Linked DNA regions of Pseudoduganella albidiflava. The protein of the gene in region 1 interacts with the protein of each later gene in a pairwise test. Links are inferred from orthologs where the notes say so. Each region holds a gene or a part of one and is shown in the gene's direction. Other genes may lie near its edges. The genes, in order: secA, secB, EYF70_RS10560, ybgC and secG.

The links.
Region 2: the proteins of secA (region 1) and secB interact in binary tests that used the Escherichia coli proteins (3 or more experiments, as listed by UniProt). The link is inferred for Pseudoduganella albidiflava from one-to-one orthologs.
Region 3: the proteins of secA (region 1) and EYF70_RS10560 interact in binary tests that used the Escherichia coli proteins (3 or more experiments, as listed by UniProt). The link is inferred for Pseudoduganella albidiflava from one-to-one orthologs.
Region 4: the proteins of secA (region 1) and ybgC interact in binary tests that used the Escherichia coli proteins (3 or more experiments, as listed by UniProt). The link is inferred for Pseudoduganella albidiflava from one-to-one orthologs.
Region 5: the proteins of secA (region 1) and secG interact in binary tests that used the Escherichia coli proteins (3 or more experiments, as listed by UniProt). The link is inferred for Pseudoduganella albidiflava from one-to-one orthologs.

What each region holds. Positions count from the first base shown.
Region 1 is NZ_CP036401.1:5,708,529-5,711,957, reverse strand. The notes cover bases 103-3,408. They hold secA (preprotein translocase subunit SecA), read left to right. Parts: upstream 103-439; coding sequence 440-3,208; downstream 3,209-3,408. Other genes in these bases: EYF70_RS23635 (lysozyme inhibitor LprI family protein), read left to right, coding at 3,322-3,408; EYF70_RS23645 (DciA family protein), read right to left, coding at 103-174. Outside these bases: more of EYF70_RS23645, read right to left, coding at 1-102; more of EYF70_RS23635, read left to right, coding at 3,409-3,429. UniProt on the Escherichia coli protein: Required for protein export, interacts with the SecYEG preprotein conducting channel.
Region 2 is NZ_CP036401.1:6,606,209-6,609,261, forward strand. The notes cover bases 124-3,053. They hold secB (protein-export chaperone SecB), read left to right. Parts: upstream 124-1,315; coding sequence 1,316-1,792; downstream 1,793-3,053. Other genes in these bases: gpmA (2,3-diphosphoglycerate-dependent phosphoglycerate mutase), read right to left, coding at 124-377; EYF70_RS27375 (rhodanese-like domain-containing protein), read left to right, coding at 481-882; grxC (glutaredoxin 3), read left to right, coding at 899-1,159; EYF70_RS27390 (SH3 domain-containing protein), read left to right, coding at 1,904-2,344; EYF70_RS27395 (NAD(P)H-dependent glycerol-3-phosphate dehydrogenase), read left to right, coding at 2,467-3,053. In the rest of the region: more of gpmA, read right to left, coding at 1-123. UniProt on the Escherichia coli protein: One of the proteins required for the normal export of some preproteins out of the cell cytoplasm. It is a molecular chaperone that binds to a subset of precursor proteins, maintaining them in a translocation-competent state.
Region 3 is NZ_CP036401.1:2,509,259-2,512,194, forward strand. Bases 1-2,813 are described here. They hold EYF70_RS10560 (maltoporin), read left to right. Parts: upstream 1-700; coding sequence 701-1,927; downstream 1,928-2,813. Other genes in these bases: EYF70_RS10555 (carbohydrate kinase family protein), read left to right, coding at 1-495; EYF70_RS10565 (HAF repeat-containing PEP-CTERM protein), read right to left, coding at 2,004-2,813. Outside these bases: more of EYF70_RS10565, read right to left, coding at 2,814-2,936.
Region 4 is NZ_CP036401.1:4,852,111-4,855,172, forward strand. Bases 77-3,015 are described here. They hold ybgC (tol-pal system-associated acyl-CoA thioesterase), read left to right. Parts: upstream 77-1,311; coding sequence 1,312-1,719; downstream 1,720-3,015. Other genes in these bases: EYF70_RS20105 (SDR family NAD(P)-dependent oxidoreductase), read left to right, coding at 386-1,135; tolQ (protein TolQ), read left to right, coding at 1,807-2,499; EYF70_RS20120 (ExbD/TolR family protein), read left to right, coding at 2,509-2,949; tolA (cell envelope integrity protein TolA), read left to right, coding at 2,953-3,015. Outside these bases: more of tolA, read left to right, coding at 3,016-3,062.
Region 5 is NZ_CP036401.1:1,550,452-1,553,438, forward strand. The notes cover bases 53-2,916. They hold secG (preprotein translocase subunit SecG), read left to right. Parts: upstream 53-1,176; coding sequence 1,177-1,656; downstream 1,657-2,916. Other genes in these bases: tpiA (triose-phosphate isomerase), read left to right, coding at 89-838; EYF70_RS06645 (NADH-quinone oxidoreductase subunit A), read left to right, coding at 2,019-2,378; EYF70_RS06650 (NuoB/complex I 20 kDa subunit family protein), read left to right, coding at 2,382-2,858; EYF70_RS06655 (NADH-quinone oxidoreductase subunit C), read left to right, coding at 2,876-2,916. Also shown: more of EYF70_RS06655, read left to right, coding at 2,917-2,987. UniProt on the Escherichia coli protein: Subunit of the protein translocation channel SecYEG. Overexpression of some hybrid proteins has been thought to jam the protein secretion apparatus resulting in cell death; while this may be true it also results in FtsH-mediated degradation of SecY.

The sequences.
Region 1 (3,429 bases):
GAAATTGAAGGCGGCCGGCAGGACTTTCGCGCAGTCCTGCTGCAACTTCGCCATGCGCTGCACGGCCGGCAGCAACGCCGCGAGGCGGTCGTCGCGGCGCAGGAAGTCGGTGGCTTCGACCGCCGTCCGGTTCCGGCGGGTCTGGTCGAAGGCATTGAAGGAGTTGAATCGCATGCGCGAAACATAGCATAGCCGCGCCGTGCATGCAGCAACGGCGGCGTGGCGGCGGGTGCATGCGATGCCGGACAGGAGTCGGGCGCACTGCACGGGAAGCTGCAGGGTGAGCTGTAAAGCGAACGGCAAGTTCCCCTGAGGCTATTGTCTTTCCGGCAGCCATCCCCATGTACCCCCGTGCTAAAATCATGGTCTTTTGCCACAGGCTTTGGGCGAGGTCGCGAAGCGAGCTTTTTTTAAACGGCGTTTATTCAAGAATTCAAGCATGTCCTTACTGACCGCGATTTTCGGCAGCCGTAACCAGCGGCTGCTCAAGCAGTACCAAAAAACCGTCAAAGCAATCAACGCTCTCGAACCCGAGTACGAAAAGCTGTCGGACGCCGAATTGCAGGCCAAGACGCCCGCCTTCAAGGAACGCGTGGCAGCCGGCGAGGCGCTGGACGACTTGCTGGTGGAAGCCTTTGCCGTATGCCGCGAAGCGTCCAAGCGCGTCTTCAAGATGCGCCACTTCGACGTGCAGCTGCTCGGCGGCATGGTGCTGCATTACGGGAAAATCGCCGAGATGCGCACCGGTGAAGGCAAAACGCTGACGGCAACCCTGCCGGCCTACCTGAACGCGTTGTCCGGCAAGGGCGTGCACATCGTGACCGTCAACGATTACCTGGCCCAGCGCGACGCCGAAACCATGGGCAAGCTGTATCGCTGGCTGGGCCTGACCACGGGTGTCAACCTGGGGCAGATGGAACACTCGGTCAAGCAGCAGGCCTATGCGTCGGACATCACGTATGGCACCAACAACGAATTCGGTTTCGACTACCTGCGCGACAACATGGTGTTCGACATCCGCGACCGGGTGCAGCGCGGCCTGAATTACGCGATCGTCGACGAAGTCGACTCGATCCTGATCGACGAGGCCCGCACGCCGCTGATCATTTCCGGCCAGGCCGAGAACCACACGGACCTGTACCACAAGATCAACGAAGTGCCGAAGCTGCTGACCCTGCAGATCGGCGAGGAAAAGCCGGACGGCAAGGGCAATGTCGAAGTGCCGGGCGACTATACGAAGGACGAGAAAGCGCACCAGGTGCTGCTGACCGAAGCCGGCCACGAGAAGGCCGAGGCGATCCTGACGAAAATGGGCCTGCTGCCGGAAGGCGCCTCGCTGTACGACTCCGCCAACATCACGCTGGTGCACCACCTGTATGCCGCGCTGCGCGCGCATGCGCTGTACCACAAGGACCAGCACTACGTGGTGCAGAACGGCGAAGTGGTGATCGTCGATGAATTCACCGGCCGCATGATGACGGGCCGCCGCTGGTCCGACGGCCTGCACCAGGCGGTCGAGGCGAAGGAAGGCGTGAAGATCCAGAACGAGAACCAGACGCTGGCCTCGATCACGTTCCAGAACTACTTCCGCATGTACACCAAGCTGTCCGGCATGACCGGTACCGCCGATACGGAAGCATTCGAATTCCAGGACATCTACGGCCTGGAAACCGTGGTGATCCCGCCGAACCGCCCGTCCGCCCGCAAGGACAAGCAGGACCAGGTATACAAGTCGGCCCAGGAAAAATACCAGGCCATGGTGACCGACATCCGCGATTGCTACGAGCGCGGCCAGCCGGTGCTGGTGGGTACCACGTCGATCGAGAATTCCGAGCTGCTGGCGTCGATCCTCGACAAGGCCAAGCTGCCGCACAACGTGCTGAACGCGAAACAGCACGCCCGCGAAGCGGAGATCATCGCGCAGGCCGGCTCGCCGAAGGCGATCACGATCGCCACCAACATGGCCGGCCGCGGTACCGACATCGTCCTGGGCGGCAATGTCGAGAACCAGATCAAGTTCCTGGAAGCCGATCCGAACCTGTCGGACGCCGAGAAGCAAGCGCGCGCGCAAAAGCTGCGCGATGGCTGGCAGGCGCTGCACGAGCAGGTGGTGGCGGCCGGCGGCCTGCACATCATCGGCACCGAGCGCCACGAATCGCGCCGGGTGGACAACCAGCTGCGCGGCCGTTCCGGCCGCCAGGGCGACCCGGGCTCCTCGCGCTTTTACCTGTCGCTGGACGATCCGCTCCTGCGCATCTTCGCCGGCGACCGCGTGCGCGCCATCATGGAACGCCTGAAGATGCCGGAAGGCGAGCCGATCGAAGCCGGTATCGTCACGCGCTCGATCGAATCGGCGCAGCGCAAGGTCGAGGCCCGCAACTTCGACATCCGCAAGCAGCTGCTCGAATACGACGACGTCTCCAACGACCAGCGCAAGGTGATCTACCAGCAGCGTAACGAGCTGCTGGAAGCCACCGAGATCGCCGAAATGATCCAGAACCTGCGCCACGGCGTGTTCACCGACCTGGTGCGCCAGTACGTGCCGGAAGAATCGGTCGAAGAGCAGTGGGACGTGCCGGCCCTGCAGGCCGCGCTGGCTGCCGAATGGCGCATCGACGTGCCGCTGACGGAAATGCTGGAGAAGGAATCGAACCTGACCGACGAAGACCTCGTCGAGCGCGTGGTCGCCGCCGCGGACGAGCAGTACAACGCCAAGATCGCCATCGTCGGCAAGGAAGCGTTCGGCGGCTTCGAGCGCAGCGTGATGCTGCAGGCAGTGGACAGCCACTGGCGCGAACACCTGGCGGCGCTGGACCACCTGCGCCAGGGTATCCACCTGCGCGGCTATGCGCAGAAGAACCCGAAGCAGGAGTACAAGCGCGAAGCGTTCGAACTGTTCGCCCAGATGCTGGACCTGATCAAGAACGAAGTGGTGCGCCAGGTGATGACGGTGCGGATCCAGTCGCGCGAGGAAGTCGAAGCGGCCGAGGCGGCCCTTGCTGCCACGCACCTGGAAAACGTGAGTTTCCAGCACGCCGACTTCGATCCGAACGCGGCGCCGGAAGAACTGCTGGCGCCGACCGCCCATCCGGCTCCCGGCGGCATGCAGGAGGCCACGGTGCAGGTCGGGCCGAAGGTCGGCCGCAACGACCCCTGCCCATGCGGCAGCGGCAAGAAGTACAAGGCTTGCCACGGCAAGCTGGCTTGATGAAGAAACCGGGGCGTGCCCCGGTTTTTTTTTGCCTGTACCTGATCCCGGTTGTTCACATCTCGACAGGCGCTTGCATTACCATCGCCGTTTTACTCCCGCGCCGCCCGCCCATGAAAACCAGCACCATCATTCTTGCCCTCGCCACCTGCCTCGGCACCGCGCTGCCCGTGGCGGCGCACGCGGCCAGTTTCGATTGCAAGAAAGCGGCGACGCCCGTG
Region 2 (3,053 bases), 900 kb from region 1 along the record:
TCTTCCAGCGATGGCGGCGGAATATCGTAGCTGCGGCGCCAGACCAGCACCTGCTTGTCGCCGAACTTGGCGGCGGTCTCGCCCTTGTCCAGGCCCTGCAGGGCGCCATAGTGGCGCTCGTTCAGGCGCCAGTCGTTCTTCACCGGCAGGTACATCAGGTCCATTTCATCGAGCGTCAGCCACAGGGTGCGGATGGCGCGCTTGAGCACCGAGGTGTAGCACAGGTCGAACGTGTAGCCTTCGCGCTTGAGCACTTCCCCGGCGGATTTCGCTTCCTTCACGCCTTTCTCGGTCAAGTCCACGTCGGTCCAGCCGGTGAAACGGTTCTCGAGATTCCACGTGGACTCGCCATGACGCATGAAAACAATTTTGTACATAGAGCAATCTTCTCAGGAGGGTAGGATAGGAAATCGTCGGCCGGGGCCGTTGTTCGTCTTCTATTTTATAATGCGCGGATTGACTTCAACCAATGGAAGCTAAGTGAAATTCATCCTCGACCATATCTTTCTCGTTGGCATTGCCGTGTTGTCGGGCGGCGCGCTGCTGTGGCCAGCGCTCACGCAACGGGGCAAAAGGGCGACGCCGCAGCAGGTTACACTGTTGATAAACCGCGCCAAAGCCACCATTGTGGACGTACGCGACGCCGCCGCCTTCGGTGAAGGCCACCTGCCCGATGCACGCAATATCCCGCTGGGGGAACTGGCCAAGCGCAGCGGCGAGCTGGACAAATTCAAGAACAGGACGGCCGTGGTCGTCTGCCAAAAAGGGACGCGCGCCTATGGCGCCGCAAAGATTCTGGAAAAGGCGGGATTCGCCGATGTGGTCGTTCTCGACGGCGGCATCGAAGCGTGGAAAACCCAAGGGTTGCCGATCACCAAGTAAAGAAAGGATTACCGCCATGACCGCTCAAGTAACCATGTACACCACCGCCATCTGCCCGTACTGCATCCGCGCCGAGCGGCTGCTGGAAAGCAAGGGCATCAAGAATATCGACAAGATCCGCGTCGATCTCGATCCGGCGCAGCGCCAGGTGATGATGCAGAAGACGGGGCGCCGCACGGTGCCGCAGATTTACGTGGGCGAAACCCACGTCGGCGGCTTCGACGACCTGTATGCGCTGGACCAGGCCGGCCGCCTCGATCCGCTGCTGAATGGCTGACGATTTACGTCGATTAATAAAAATGCAACGCGGGGCAAAAAAAGGCTGTTCCGCATATTTGTTTTGCTACAATTGCCCACGCGTTTGATCCAGGCCAGCACAACCGGCTCGGGGCGGACGACGATAATCATCTGTCCAATTCATTGAAAGCGTTCCATGTCTGACGAAAACCTGCAACCCGTATTCCAAATCCAACGCGTCTACCTGAAAGACATGTCGCTGGAACAGCCGAATTCCCCGGCAATCTTCCTGGAACAGCAAGCTCCGTCGATCGAAGTAGCCCTGGACGTGGGCGCCGTGCCCCTGCAGGAAGGCATCTTCGAATCCACCGTGACGATCACCGTGACCGCCAAGGTAGCCGACAAGGTGGCGTTCCTGGTGGAAGGCAAGCAGGCAGGCATCTTCGAAGCACGCAACATCCCGGCCGAACAGCTGGATCCGCTGCTGGGTATCGGTTGCCCGAACATCGTGTACCCGTACCTGCGCGCCAACATCGCCGACCTGATCACCCGTGCCGGTTTCCCGCCAGTCCACCTGGCCGAGATCAACTTCGAAGTGTTCTACCAGCAGCGCCTGCAGGCTATCGCCGAACAGCAAGCCAAGACCGCCGAAGGCACCAACACCGTTCAGTAATCGCTGAACCGGGAGCGGCCGGGGGCATCCCCGGATTGAATTCCCGCAGCCGCTTCTCCCATTCAAAGGCCCATTGTGGCCTTTGATCATTTTGGACGAAAGTTTTTAGCAATGAGTATTACCCGCTTGATAATAGGAGCCGCTCTGCTGCTGAGCACCACCAGCTGGGCTGCCGATTACAAGACGGTTGGCGCGGCGCCCGCCGTGCTGTACGACGCCCCGTCCACCAAGGGCGTCAAGCTGTTCATCGTGCCGCGCGGCGCGCCGCTGGAAGTCGTGCTGACCTATGGCGACTGGGTCAAGGTGCGCGACATGTCCGGCGACCTGGCCTGGACACCCGCGCGCGGCCTCTCCTCCCGCCGCAACGTCATCGTGCGCGTACCGAACGTGAAGGTGCGCACGGCCGAGGATGACACGTCCGCCGTGGTATTTACGGCCGACAAGGGCGTTCTGCTGGAGCTGGGCGAGCCCGGCGCGAACGGCTGGGTCAAGGTGCGGCATCGCGATGGCTTGAACGGCTTCGTGCGCAGCAGCGACGTCTGGGGTCTTTGATACCGCCGTGGCGGTATCGCTGATATTGGATACCGAGACGGCGATGTAAGGCGTTTTTGGATACCGCAACGGCGGTATCGGGGTTTTTTGATACCGCCGCTGCGGTATCCGGGGTATTCGACATGCAAGAGAATCAAGCGAACCGGCGCCGTATTACCGTACTGGGCGCCGGTGCCTGGGGCACGGCCGTCGCCATCGCCGTGGCCGCGCGCCATGACGTGCTCCTGTGGGGCCGCAACGCCGATGCGATGGCCGACATGGCTGCCGCACGCGACAACACCCATTACCTGCCCGGTTTTCCCTTTCCGCCGGCATTGCGCGTGACAGCCGATTTCGACGAGGCCGTTGCCCACGTGCAGCGCGACGGCGCTGCCGATGGCGAGGAGGGCTTGCTCATCGCAGCCACGCCCGTCGCCGGCCTGCGGCCCTTGCTGCACAGCCTGAAGGGGCGGCCGATCCCGAACCTGGTCTGGCTGTGCAAGGGGTTCGAGTACGAAACAGGCTTGCTGCCGCACCAGATCTTCCGGGATGTGCTGGGCGACGAGATCGCCGGCGGCGCGCTGTCGGGTCCATCCTTCGCGCAGGAGGTCGCGCGCGGCCTGCCCTGCGCGCTGACCATCGCTTCGACCTCGGCGGCATTGCGCGACTGCGTGGTGGCCGTGGTGCACGGCGGTACGATGCGCGTCTATTCAAGCGACGACCTGATCGG
Region 3 (2,936 bases), 3.2 Mb from region 1 along the record:
CAGCGGCTGGTGGAGCAGGCCGTGCTGGCACGGCGCGCTGGCCGCCGCATCGCCTTCGATCCGAACTTCCGCAACGAGATGCGCGATCCCGCCTACCGGCCGGTGTTCCAGCAGGTCGCCGCGATCGCCAGCTACATCAAGGTGTCCGATGAAGACCTGGAAGGCCTGTTCCCGGGGCGCTCGCCGGGCGACGCGCTGGCCGAACTGCGCGCGCTGGCGCCGGACGCCGAGATCCTGCTCACGCGCGGCGCGGATGGCCTGACGCTGTTCAGCGGCGAGCGTGTGCTGGAAGCTCCGGCGCGCCGCGTGGCGGTCGTCGACACCGTCGGCTGCGGCGATGCGTCGATGGCGGGCTGGATCAGCGGCATGCTGCTGCATCCGGACCTGCCGGCGCCACGCCAGCTGGCCCGCATCGCGGCGGTGGCCGCGGTGGCCGCGATGCATGCGGGGCCCTACGCCCCCTCCGCGCAGGAAGCCGACGCGCTGCTCGACTAACGGCTCAGCGCCACCCGGGCAGCGGACTTTCCCCGCCTGCCACCCGAGCCGTCCGGTGCGCCGCCGGAACGGCTCACCCATCCCGTCCCGACCCATTGAAGCTGCCGCGGCTCCGTGCCGCGGCGGGAGGGACGCGCTTTGCCTCGCGTTCGCGCGCCGTTCCGGCACACGGACCTCGAACCAATTGAAACCATCAGGAGACATCATGCGCATGAATCGCATCGCGCTGGCGCTGCTCGCGCTCGCGCCGGTTTTTCCCGCGGCCGCCGTGGAGGTCCAGCCGTACTTGCGCGCCCACGCCGGCGTCAATTCCGAGCATGGCGGACAAACCTGCTTCGGCCTGGCCGGCGCGGAGTCGAAGTACCGGCTGGGCAACGAATGCGGTGTCTATGGCGAGCTGCTGCTCGGCCAGGAACTGCAGCGGGGCACCGACGGCTCGGCCCTGAAGGGCTACGCGATGCTCAACCTGGCCAACGATGCCGCGTCCAGCAATGCGCGGCGGCCGCAGGGCGGCTGGTCCATCGGCCTGCCGCAAGCCTACCTGGCGCTGGAAAACCTGCCCGCCCTGGGCGGCGCCACGCTGTGGGCGGGGCGGCGCTACTACAAGCGCGAATCGACGCACATCACCGACTTCATGTACTGGAATCCGTCCGGCCTGGGCGGCGGCATCGAGAACCTGCCGGTCGGCGGCCTGCGCTTCAGCTATGCCTTCCTGCACGACGACCGGGAGACGATGCCGACCATGCAGGCCGGCGATACGGCCAGCCGGCACGACTTCCAGCTGCGTGGCCTGGAGGTGAATCGGGGCGGGTCGCTGGAGTTCGGCGTGACGCTCATCCACGGCAACGGCGAGGGCGACCGCCACGGCGGCTCGATGCTGACCGTGCAGCACCGGCAGGGCGGCTTGCCCGGCGGCGGCGAGAACCGGCTTGCGCTCCAGTGGGGCACCGGCGCGGGCGCCGACAATGGCGCCACCGGCGACACCAGCAACGGCAGCGACGTGCACCGGCTGCGCATCGTCGAGGGCTGGCATGCCCAGGTCAATGGGCGCCTGGGCGCCGAGCTGGTCGCCGTGTGGCAGCGCGATACGGCGCACGATCCGGCCAAGGCGAAGACCTGGGCCAGCGCGGGCGGGCGCGTGTCGTACGGCATCACCGACCATGTGAAGCTGCTGGCCGACCTCGGGCATGACCGGGTGGCGCCACGCAACGGCGAGACGCGGCGGCTGACCAAGTTCACCGGCGCGATTGCGCTGTCATCGGGGCCAGGCTACTTCGAGCGCCCCGAACTGCGCCTGTTCTTCACGCATGCGCGCTGGAACGACGCGGCCCGCGCCGCGGCGGCCGATGGCGATCCGCTGGCCGCGAACGGCGTATTCGGCAAGGCGCTCAGCGGGTACACGGTGGGTGTCGCGTTTGAGAATTGCTGGTAGATCGCGTGCGGCGCCATGCGTTGCCGGAGCCGCCCCGCACCGGAAAGCCGGCGCGTCCCGCGCCGGCTTTCCCGCCTCAGCGGCGGCGCCGCCCGGCCCAGCCCAGCACGGCCACCCCGGCCAGCAGCATCCCGTACGTGGCCGGTTCCGGCACCGGCGACAGCAGCACGACATGGAGATCCGAGCCGTCGTATGCCGTGCCCAGGATCTGACCCGCTTCATTCACCTCGGTGACGCCCAACCTCCAGCCTTCGGCACCCTCGGTCAGCGCGGTGAGCTTGGTCTTGACGCCATTCTCGACGATGACACCCCAGCCATCCTGGTCGGTACCATAGATGCGGCCGCTTGCGTCGATGTACGAAATCCTCGACAAGTCGCCGTGCGATTCCGTCGTGCCGTCGGCGCGGATGATGAAGGCGTGGCTGGAATGCAGTTCGTCGCGACTGCCGAATACGTCGCCCCGCTCCGAGATGCCGTCGACACTGTAGCCGAATTCGGACTGGAAAGTGCCCAGGTCTTCCATTTCGCCGTCGGTCCAGCGGAACACCCGCCCATAGCCTTCCTCGGTGCTGGAAATGCCCGCGACCTGGCCCCGCTCGTTCAGTGCGCTGGCCCACGTGTAGTTGCCACCCAGCGAACCCAGGTCCACCATGCCGCCCGCTTCGCTCCACAGGTAGCTGCCGAACGCCACGTTCGGCTTCCCGTAGGTCACCAGTACGGAGCCGGCATTATTGACGGCGTATGCCGTACTCGAGATGCCAGCCAGGCCGCCCAGGTCCCGGTAGGTGCCGTTGGCGTACACGAATGCCCGGTCCTCCCACGTCGACGTCCCGGCCCTGCCCACGATGGTGCCGTGGTCATTGATCCCCCACGCGCTGCTGGAGACGATCGAGGAGGGTACCGGCACGGCGGCAATCCCCGATGCCGAGTATGTCTGGGCGACATAATCGCAGCATTCGCCGCCCTGGCCGGCGCCAACGCCGAGGTTGTTGATGTCGTGTACCGGACT
Region 4 (3,062 bases), 860 kb from region 1 along the record:
TACTCCGATTAGGACTGGCAGATAGGATCGAATGACGAAGGCCGGGTAAGCGAAGGCAGCCCGGTCGCACGTACACTCGCGCGATTCCATCGTGGCTGCCCAGGCGAACGGCGTTGTGACATCTCACGTTCCCCGGTGGATCCCCACCTTTCGCCCGCGGTGCCGGTGGCGCCGCTGGCTTTTCGCCAGTTACGTGAGACATAAATGGAGCCAAGATTGTATGTGATGTACTGTGCAAGAGCAAGGAAGCGTGCCGCGCCAGGCGTCCCGCGCCATTGGTAGCGCGACCACAATGCTGTCGCTTCGGCTACAATCGGGGGTTGACCGGCTTCGCCGGACCGTTTTGACCAAATCCCGCCAACAATCGCAACCTCGAGGAAAGCACATGATCGTCTTCATCACCGGCGCCACCGCCGGTTTCGGCGCCGCGATGGCGCGCATCTTTGCCACCAACGGCCACCGCGTGCTGATTTCCGGCCGCCGCGAAGACCGGCTGGAAGCGCTGGCCGGCGAACTGGGGCCGAACGTGCGCGCCGTGCCGCTGGACGTGACCGACAAAGCGGCCATCCACGCGGCACTTGCGGCGCTGCCGGCCGACTGGCGCGACATCGACGTGCTGATCAACAATGCCGGACTGGCGCTGGGCATCCGTCCGGCGCACGAAGCAGCGCTGGAAGACTGGGAAACCATGATCGCCACCAACTGCACCGGCCTGGTCACGATGACCCGTGCCGTCCTGCCCGGCATGGTGGAACGCAATAGCGGGCTGGTCATCAACCTGGGCTCGGTGGCCGGCCGCTTCCCCTACCCCGGCGGCAATGTCTATGGCGCCACCAAGGCCTTCGTCGACCAGTTCACGCTGAACCTGCGCTCGGACCTGGTGGGCACCGGGGTGCGCGCCACCAATATCGCGCCGGGCCTGTGCGGCGGCACCGAATTCTCGAACGTGCGCCTGAAGGGCGACGATGCCGCGGCGGCGAAAGTGTACGAAGGCACCACGCCGTTGACGGCGGAAGACATCGCCGCCACCGCGTACTGGATCGCCACCTTGCCGCCGCATGTCAACATCAACATGATCGAGCTGATGCCGACCTGCCAGGCGGCGGGACCGCTGGCGGTCAAGCGCGCGGGCTGATACCGTGCCGCCGTGCATTGCCCAGGCGAATCATTCGTAAGCGATTGTTACAAGTATTGGTCGTTTGCAGGGGATTTGTTTAACTGCCCAGCTTGACATGCTGTCAGCAAACTTTTGGCAACGTTGTATGCTAAATGACGTAGAATGTTGCCTAATAACACTTGTAACAAATGATCATGCCATCAGAGTTCACCTGGGAAGTCCGTGTCTATTACGAGGATACGGACGCGGGCGGCATCGTTTATTACGCGAATTACCTGAAGTTCTTCGAACGTGCGCGTACCGAATGGCTGCGTGCGATCGGCGTTGGCCAACAGGCGCTGCTGGAAGCCCACGATGCGATGTTCGTGGTGAAGAACGTGAGCGCGGACTATCATGCGCCGGCCAAACTGGACGATGCCCTAGAATTAACACTAGTTATCGAGAAGCTTGGCCGTGCCTCCATCGTGTTCCGGCAGCAGGCATGGCGTGGCACGACCTTGCTTAACACGGCGCTGGTCAAGATCGGCTGCGTCGATTCCGCGCTGCGTCCCCGCGCCGTGCCCGACGAAGTGGCCGAGCGCATGCGTGCCTATGTAGCGTAGCGCCGGCCGGGCAGCGTCACCGATGGGCAGGCGGATGCCACCGCCAGCATGACCCTTTGCCGTACTTACATTCTAACTAATTCATAAATGAACGGTTCCCAAGATCTTTCCTTCATCGCCCTCATCTCCAACGCCCACCTGATCGTCCAGCTGATCATGGCGTTGCTGCTCGGCCTCTCGATCGTCAGCTGGACCTACATTTTCAAGAAATGGTTCGACGTGCGCGCCGCGCGCCGCCTGACGATCGACTTCGAGAAAACCTTCTGGGCCGGCGGCAACCTGCACCAGCTGTACCAGGCCGCCGGCAGCAACCGCGCCAACAATGGCGCGCTGTCGCGCATCTTCGAAGCGGGTATGGGCGAGTTCATCAAGGGCAAGCAGGCCGTGGCGGCCAACCGTGAAACGTTCGATGGCGGCGCGCTGCTCGACGGCGCCCGCCGCGCGATGCGCGCCGCGTTCCAGCGCGAGATGGATGTGCTCGAATCGCACCTGGCATTCCTGGCGTCGGTCGGTTCCGTCTCGCCGTATATCGGCCTGCTGGGCACCGTGTGGGGCATCATGAACGCCTTCCGCGGCCTGGCCAACGTGCAGCAGGCCACGCTGTCGGCCGTGGCGCCCGGCATCGCCGAAGCGCTGATCGCCACCGCGATCGGCCTGTTCGCGGCGATCCCGGCGGTGGTGGCCTACAACCGTTTTTCGCACGACATCGACCGCCTGGCGATCCGCTTTGAAAGCTTCGTCGAGGAATTCTCCAACATCCTGCAGCGCCAGTCGCGATAGGGGTCCATCATGGCGTCTTCCTTCAACAGTGGCAGCATGCGTGGCGGCCGCGGCCGCAAGCTGAAGTCCGAGATCAACGTCGTGCCGTATATCGACGTGATGCTGTGCCTGCTGATCATCTTCATGGTGATGCCGAGCTCGAACAACCCCAGTTCGATCGACCTGCCGCATGCGGAAAAATCGGTGCGCCCACCGGATGCGTACATCCAGGTCACGATCAAGCCCAATGGTGCGCTGTCGATCGGCATCGCGGGCAAGAATGCCGATGCGCCCGAGACGGCGCCGAACCGCGATGCGCTGGTGCGCAAGCTGGCGGCGCTGCACGAGGAGAATCCCGACTATCCGGTGCTGATCGCGGGGGACAAGGAAAGCAAGTACGACGACGTGATCCAGCTGATTTCCGAAGCGAAAAAGATGGGCATCAACCGCGTCGGTCTGGCGACGAAGTAAGGCATGGCGACGAGTGAAGCAAACAAGGGTGGCCCGTACCGGGTCCCCCGGCATGACAGCGGCTGGCGCGCGTTCGGTCTCGCGCTGGCCACGCACGCGCTGCTGTTCCTGTT
Region 5 (2,987 bases), 4.2 Mb from region 1 along the record:
ATCGAATTGACGATTGCGGGTTTGACCCTGTATTGCCGAGCACGTTACAATCCCGGGTTACCTTACAACTCAAACAACTCGGACAGCCATGCGTCGCAAACTCGTCATCGGAAACTGGAAGATGAACGGCAGCCTTGCCGGCAATTCTGTATTATTACGCGGGATCGTCGCAGGCCATGCCGCCGGCAATGCCGATATGGCAGTGTGTGTACCGGCGCCGTACCTGGCGCAGTGCCAGGCGGAGCTGTCCGGAACGCCGGTCGCGTGGGGCGCGCAGGACGTGTCGGCCTATGCCGCCGGTGCCTACACGGGCGAGATGGCGGCCTCGATGCTGCAGGAATTCGGTTGCCGCTACGTGCTCGTCGGTCACTCCGAGCGCCGCGCGTACCACCACGAAAGCAATGAGCTGGTGGCGCAAAAGGCGCTTGCCGCGCTCAACGCCGGGCTGACCCCGGTGGTGTGCGTGGGTGAAACGCTGGAGCAGCGCGAGGCGGGCAGGACCAACGTCGTGGTATGCGCGCAACTGCAAGCGGTGCTCGACGTGCTGGAAAACCCGGCGCTGGAAAAGATCGTGCTGGCCTACGAGCCCGTGTGGGCGATCGGCACCGGCAAGACGGCCACGCCGGCGCTGGCGCAGGAAGTGCACGCCGCGCTGCGCAAGCAGGTGGCGGTGCGCAGCGCGGAGGCGGCGGCGAAGTTGCAGATCCTGTACGGCGGCAGCATGAAGCCCGAGAATGCGGGAGATCTGATGGCCCAGGCCGATATCGACGGTGGCCTGATCGGTGGCGCATCGCTGAAGGCGCAGGATTTCCTGGGCATCGCAAAAGCAGGAAACTGAGCAGCAAATCAAGCAGCAAATTCGGCGGCAAATGATTTTCGAACGCCAGCGGTAATGCCGGATTAGTAACGGCTGGTAATTGCCTGCCGGTGATGTGGTAACCGGGCGGTAAGCGCGGCTTGAATCGGTTATTGCCCAGCTATCGACCAGCTATTGCCCGGTAATCGCTGGTAATCGGCTGGCAATGGCCGGGTAGCGAATCTGGTAATTGCCGGGTTGGCGTGCCGATAATGGATATTAACTGAACGGCCAATCGGCCGGCAGTGCAGGAACATCCCGGTAACGGGTGGGGTAGGCGGGCCGCAAGCCCGCGCATTTAAAATTGAGAATGGAATAGCATGAACACCTTGTTCAATCTGGTCGTGGTAGTACAGGTTTTATCGGCGCTGGCCATCATCGGCCTCGTGCTGATGCAGCACGGCAAAGGCGCCGACATGGGCGCCGCGTTTGGTTCCGGTTCGTCCGGCAGCCTGTTCGGTGCCAGCGGTTCGTCGAACTTCCTGTCGAAGTCGACGGCGCTGGCGGCGGCGATCTTCTTCGGTGCGACGCTCGGGCTGGCGGTGATGTCCAATGGCCGTACCGCGAACAGCGGTGGCGGCATCCTGCAGAACGTGACCGTGCCGGTCAAGGGTTCGGCGGCCATTCCGGCGGCGGCGCCTGCTGCGCCGGCAGCACCGGCAGCGAATGCCGGCGTGCCACCTGCCTCGAACGCCGGCGTGCCGGCTGCCACGACCGAAGGCGCTGCAACGGGTGCCACTGAAGGTGTCACTGAAGGCGCTGCGCCGGCAACGGCTCCCGCGCCCGCAGTACCGAAGTAAAACGAATAATTTTGAAGTTTTTGCCGTTTTTCTCCTTGATATCGCGCAATTGACATTAACAAACGGCGCAAAGACGAGTAGAATAGCGGCCTTAATGCCGACGTGGTGAAATTGGTAGACACGCTATCTTGAGGGGGTAGTGGCGCAAGCTGTACGAGTTCGAGTCTCGTCGTCGGCACCAGAAATTTGAGAAGCCAGCAAAAGGCCCAGGAGTTTGTCCTCACAGCCTCTAGCTGGTTTTTTTACGAGGATGTGTCGTTCGGTCCCCGTCTCAGCATTCGATAGGGGTCGAGCTTCCAGACCGCACCGCAACGGTGTGGTACCTCGCCAACCGGTCGTTCAACAACAGCTGTGACCCTATCGTGAACCTCGAAACTTATTTCCCCGTACTTCTATTTATCCTGGTCGGCATCGGTGTCGGTGTAGCCCCCCAGGTACTGGGCCGTCTGCTGGGTCCATATCGCCCCGACGCGGCGAAGCTCTCCCCCTACGAGTGCGGCTTCGAAGCCTTCGAAGACGCGCGCATGAAATTCGACGTGCGTTACTACCTCGTCGCAATCCTCTTCATTCTGTTCGACCTTGAAACGGCTTTCTTCTTCCCATGGGGCGTCTCCATGCGCGAACTGGGCTGGCAGGGCTACGTGACGATGATGGTGTTCATCGCTGAATTCGTCGTCGGTTTTTGGTATATCTGGAAGAAAGGTGCCCTTGATTGGGAATAAGCCATGGCTATTGAAGGCGTATTAAACGAAGGTTTCATCACCACCTCGGCCGACAAGCTGATCAACTGGGCACGCACCGGGTCGATGTTCCCGATGACGTTCGGCCTGGCGTGCTGCGCGGTTGAAATGATGCACGTGGGCGCTGCCCGTTACGACATGGACCGCTTCGGCGTCGTGTTCCGTCCGTCGCCGCGTCACTCCGACGTGATGATCGTGGCCGGCACGCTGTGCAACAAGATGGCGCCGGCACTGCGCAAGGTGTACGACCAGATGCCGGAACCGCGCTGGGTCATCTCGATGGGCTCGTGCGCCAACGGCGGCGGCTACTACCACTACTCCTACTCCGTCGTGCGCGGCTGCGATCGCATCGTGCCCGTCGACGTCTACGTGCCGGGTTGCCCGCCGACCGCCGAGGCACTGTTGTACGGCATCATGCAGCTGCAAAACAAGATCAAGCGCACCAATACGATTGCACGGTAACGGGGCGCTCAAGATATATGACAACACAACTGGAAGCTTTGCAAGGCGCCATTACCGGCGCCCTGGGCGAGCGCGTCACGCTCAGCGTGGCCCTCGGTGAAATCACCCTGGTCGTCAAGGCCGACGACT